2 regions of the Lysinibacillus sp. BNK-21 genome follow, and region 2 is predicted to be linked to the other one. Evidence: a T-box and tRNA genes for the amino acid it is inferred to sense, from the RefSeq annotation. Region 2 holds a T-box; the other holds one or more tRNA genes.

Region 1 (2,364 bases), 1.2 Mb from region 2:
TAGAACACCACCTTGCCAAGGTGGGGGTCGCGAGTTCGAACCTCGTCTTCCGCTCCAAATGTGCCGGGGTGGCGGAACTGGCAGACGCACAGGACTTAAAATCCTGCGGTAGGTGACTACCGTACCGGTTCGATTCCGGTCCTCGGCACCATTTTAAATGCGCCCGTAGCTCAATTGGATAGAGCGTCTGACTACGGATCAGAAGGTTATGGGTTCGACTCCTGTCGGGCGCGCCAAAAGAACAACGGGAAGTAGCTCAGCTTGGTAGAGCACTTGGTTTGGGACCAAGGGGTCGCAGGTTCGAATCCTGTCTTCCCGACCATTTCCAAAAAGATTATGGGGCCTTAGCTCAGCTGGGAGAGCGCCTGCCTTGCACGCAGGAGGTCAGCGGTTCGATCCCGCTAGGCTCCACCATAAGTAAATTAACCAGTATAAAGATCCTGGCGGCGTAGCTCAGCTGGCTAGAGCGTACGGTTCATACCCGTAAGGTCGGGGGTTCGATCCCCTCTGCCGCCATCTTAAAGGACCTTTAGCTCAGTTGGTTAGAGCAGACGGCTCATAACCGTCCGGTCGCAGGTTCGAGTCCTGCAAGGTCCACCATTTATATATTGTAACGGAGGTATACCCAAGTCTGGCTGAAGGGATCGGTCTTGAAAACCGACAGGCGGGTAACACCGCGCGGGGGTTCGAATCCCTCTACCTCCTCCAGTTTTAAATTTTTATAAATGGTGCTTTAAAAACTCGAAACAACATAAAATTATCGCGGGGTGGAGCAGTGGTAGCTCGTCGGGCTCATAACCCGAAGGTCGTTGGTTCAAATCCGGCCCCCGCAACCAAAAGGTCCCGTGGTGTAGCGGTTAACATGCCTGCCTGTCACGCAGGAGATCGCCGGTTCGATCCCGGTCGGGACCGCCATTTTTAAAGATAAAAGTCATGAGAAGCAAAAGAGTGAGCAAGCTTAGCATGGACGAAATGGGTCAGTAGCTCAGTTGGTAGAGCATTAGATTGAAGCTCTAAGTGTCGGCGGTTCGATTCCGTCCTGACCCACCATTTATGCGGGTGTAGTTTAATGGTAAAACCTCAGCCTTCCAAGCTGATGTCGTGGGTTCGATTCCCATCACCCGCTCCAAGGGCCTATAGCTCAGCTGGTTAGAGCGCACGCCTGATAAGCGTGAGGTCGATGGTTCGAGTCCATTTAGGCCCACCATTATTCCGAAGTAGCTCAGTTGGTAGTAGCACCTGACTGTTAATCAGGTTGTCGCAGGTTCGAGTCCTGCCTTCGGAGCCATTTTTATTTTGGGGAAGTACTCAAGAGGCTGAAGAGGCGCCCCTGCTAAGGGTGTAGGTCGGGTAACCGGCGCGAGGGTTCAAATCCCTCCTTCTCCGCCATGGGCCCGTTGGTCAAGTGGTTAAGACACCGCCCTTTCACGGCGGTAACACGGGTTCGAATCCCGTACGGGTCATACTAAGTGCAGTAGATGAATTTACATCTACTGCACTTTTTAATTTACTTGATATTTAGATTTATAACAAAGCTATAATAAATGAAAGCCTACACAGAAGGATTAAACTGTGTAGGCTTGTTGTTTTTCAAATTAGCGATTAAATTTTTCGCCCTTTTCCATATGGGATGCAAAGAGGTGTACCAAAGATTGGATCTGTCGTCATTTGGCAATCAAGGTCAAACACATGATTAACTAAATCAGTGGTCATAATTTCTTCTGGTTTCCCTTGACGATAGACACCACGGTCACGCACTGTAATAATATGATCGGCATAGCGACAAGCAAGATTAATATCATGTAGTACCATAATAATAGTTCGCTTTTGCTGTTGGTTCAATTCGAATAGTAAATCTAAAACGTCTATTTGATGAGTTAAATCTAAGTATGTCGTAGGCTCGTCTAAAAGAATGATATCTGTATCTTGAGCAAGCGTCATAGCTATCCAAGCACGTTGACGTTGTCCTCCTGATAGCTCATCTACTGGTCTATCTTGTAAATGCTCTGTACCTGTAGCTTTTAAAGCGCTTAAAACGATTTCTTCATCCTTTTCAGTCCACTGTTGTCGCCAACTTTGGTAAGGATAGCGACCTTGTTTCACAAGTTGTAGGACAGTTAAGCCTTCTGGTGCAACAGGAGATTGAGGAAGAATAGAGAGGTTTTTAGCCACTTGTTTTGTAGATAATTTAAAAATATCCTCACCGTCTAATAAAACGGAGCCTTTTTTAGGTTTTAATAATCGAGCAATGGAGCGTAAGAGTGTGGATTTACCACAGCCATTCGCTCCGATTAATACAGTAATTTCATTCAAAGGAATAGATAAATTGAGATCTTCGATAATATTGAAATCACCATAACTTAA
Region 2 (2,364 bases):
TAGACCCAGGAGACAAAAAATTAACAAGGAGATATTGGATTACATTGTGAGAATTATTTTATGCACAACTATACCTAAAACTCAAAATAACGTTCCCAAATGAAAGTTAGCAAAGAAAAAAAGAGCCAATTTACTTGTAGTCTTGGATCTCTTCCTTTTTTTTGATTTTTCAGAAGTGGGAAAACCACATTTTTCGGACTTTTTTGCAACATCTTCAGCAAATTTGAGTTTATCGATTGTTCCCATTTTCACATTTCCCAATCAGAGATGCTATTTTTATAGCTTTTTTCTAATTTCTATAATCAGCAATCGGGAAAAGGGATTGTGCCTTCTTCAGTTAAAGGCCATTTAATGGAATAAAAGTTTTAAATAAAACTGGATATTTATATATTTATGTTAACTTTCATGTGAGATTATGAAATACTGCTCTTTAACAAACTGGTGCTTTAACGCAACAACGAGACCGTCATTAGGGCGGTTTACTAAGGGGGCAGATTAGTGCAAGATTAATTACTACTTGATTGTAACTTTCTATTGAAGACTTCGGGCTCCTCGTATTTAAGCAGTTGGTAAAAATGTTGAAATTCTTGCTGATTATGAGGTGAAAGTTATCTTAGCGCGAAATGGTCATTTTATTGGGGTGTGTATTTCATCCGTAAGTTGCCGGAGATTCAAGAATTCTAGAATATTTTGTATCCTATGGTATAGCTTGCAAAATCTATTTTCATATAGTACAGTATGGTTAAAATTTAAATATGTGAATACGATGATGGGAAGTAGTAGCAATCACGTTTTTTTTAGAGAGTCAGCGGGTGGTGGAAGCTGATAAAAGCACTTGTGAATCCGTCCTGAAGTTGCGCAGTCGAAGTGAGTAAAGTAGGCTGTCGCCGGTTGAAATGCCGTTATGAGATAAGTGGATTAGGCGAATGTCTAATCAATTAGGGTGGCAACGCGGGTAGCTCTCGTCCCTTTCATGGGATGAGGGCTTTTTTGTGTTCATTTATAAAACATCTACTCCCATCATTATCAATCTACTGGAGGTATGAACTATGTTAGATATTAAACGAGTCCGCGACAATTTCGCGGAAATTAAAGAAATGTTGTTAACACGCAATGAAGATTTAGGAAATTTAGACGACTTTGATGGCTTAGACGCGAACCGTCGTGAGTTAATCGCTAAAACAGAGGAACTTAAAGCTGAACGTAATCAAGTATCTGAGCAAATTTCTGTGATGAAGCGTAACAAAGAAAAGGCAGATGCAGAAATTGCACGTATGCGTCAGGTAGGCGACGAAATTAAAGAGCTAGACATACAGTTAAATGATGTAGAAGATCGCTTCAAAGATATGTTGATGCGCTTACCAAATGTTCCGCACGAATCTGTGCCTGTAGGGACAACAGAAGATGACAATGTTGAAGTATTAAAATGGGGCGAAGTACCAACTTTTGATTTTGAAATCAAAGCACACTGGGACCTTGCTACAGATCTTCAAATTGTAGACTTTGAACGCGGCGCAAAAGTAACGGGTAGCCGATTCTTATTCTATCGTGGACTTGGCGCTCGCTTGGAACGTGCATTAATGAGCTTTATGTTGGATTTACATGTAGAAGAGCATGGTTATGAAGAAATGCTACCACCTGTCATTGTTAATCGTGATAGCTTGACGGGTACTGGAAATCTTCCTAAATTTGAAGAAGATTTATTTAAATTAGAGGAAACAGATTATTTCATGATTCCAACAGCAGAGGTCTCTGTAACAAACTTCTATCGTGATGAAATTTTACTGGCTGATGTTTTACCACAAGGCTTTGCTTCCTACAGTGCGTGCTTCTGTTCAGAGGCAGGCTCTGCGGGTCGTGATACACGTGGTTTAATCCGTCAGCATCAATTCAACAAAGTGGAATTAGTACGCTTTGTAAAACCAGAGGAATCTTATGAACAGCTAGAGTTGTTAACAGGTCATGCTGAAAAAGTACTGCAATTACTAGGCTTACCATATCGTAAACTAAAAATGTGTACTGCTGATTTAGGTTTTACTGCAGCGAAGAAATATGATTTAGAAGTTTGGATTCCTGCACAAAACATGTACCGTGAAATTTCTTCTTGCTCTAACTTTGAGGATTTCCAGGCACGACGAGCAAATATCCGCTTCCGTCGTGAGCCAAATGCAAAACCGGAATATGTGCATACATTAAACGGTTCTGGTCTTGCTATTGGACGTACAGTTGCTGCTATTTTAGAAAACTACCAACAAGCAGATGGAAGCGTATTAATTCCAGAAGTTCTAAGACCATACATGGGTGGTAAAGAAATAATTGCACTAAAATAAATAACAGATAAAAGCTATTTTAGATGTCCTTTAA

The links. The T-box of region 2 lies ahead of serS (serine--tRNA ligase). A T-box ahead of a tRNA ligase gene usually reads a tRNA of that ligase, here a tRNA-Ser.
Region 1: it has a tRNA-Ser gene. The T-box ahead of serS (serine--tRNA ligase) is inferred to sense a tRNA for this amino acid. The anticodon was not compared.

The regions. Positions count from the first base shown of each region.
Region 1 covers NZ_JBLQTS010000001.1:900,473-902,836, forward strand. Annotated here, with positions in the region: tRNA gene ACMGGO_RS04540 (tRNA-Gly) at 1-57, shown strand, start outside; tRNA gene ACMGGO_RS04545 (tRNA-Leu) at 63-151, shown strand; tRNA gene ACMGGO_RS04550 (tRNA-Arg) at 160-236, shown strand; tRNA gene ACMGGO_RS04555 (tRNA-Pro) at 246-322, shown strand; tRNA gene ACMGGO_RS04560 (tRNA-Ala) at 339-414, shown strand; tRNA gene ACMGGO_RS04565 (tRNA-Met) at 443-516, shown strand; tRNA gene ACMGGO_RS04570 (tRNA-Ile) at 524-600, shown strand; tRNA gene ACMGGO_RS04575 (tRNA-Ser) at 616-708, shown strand; tRNA gene ACMGGO_RS04580 (tRNA-Met) at 762-836, shown strand; tRNA gene ACMGGO_RS04585 (tRNA-Asp) at 840-915, shown strand; tRNA gene ACMGGO_RS04590 (tRNA-Phe) at 975-1,050, shown strand; tRNA gene ACMGGO_RS04595 (tRNA-Gly) at 1,056-1,129, shown strand; tRNA gene ACMGGO_RS04600 (tRNA-Ile) at 1,131-1,207, shown strand; tRNA gene ACMGGO_RS04605 (tRNA-Asn) at 1,212-1,288, shown strand; tRNA gene ACMGGO_RS04610 (tRNA-Ser) at 1,299-1,389, shown strand; tRNA gene ACMGGO_RS04615 (tRNA-Glu) at 1,392-1,463, shown strand; gene ACMGGO_RS04620 (ABC transporter ATP-binding protein) at 1,603-2,364, opposite strand, start outside.
Region 2 covers NZ_JBLQTS010000001.1:2,113,544-2,115,907, forward strand. Annotated here, with positions in the region: gene ACMGGO_RS10780 (GNAT family N-acetyltransferase) at 1-50, shown strand, start outside; T-box leader at 758-973, shown strand; gene serS (serine--tRNA ligase) at 1,050-2,330, shown strand.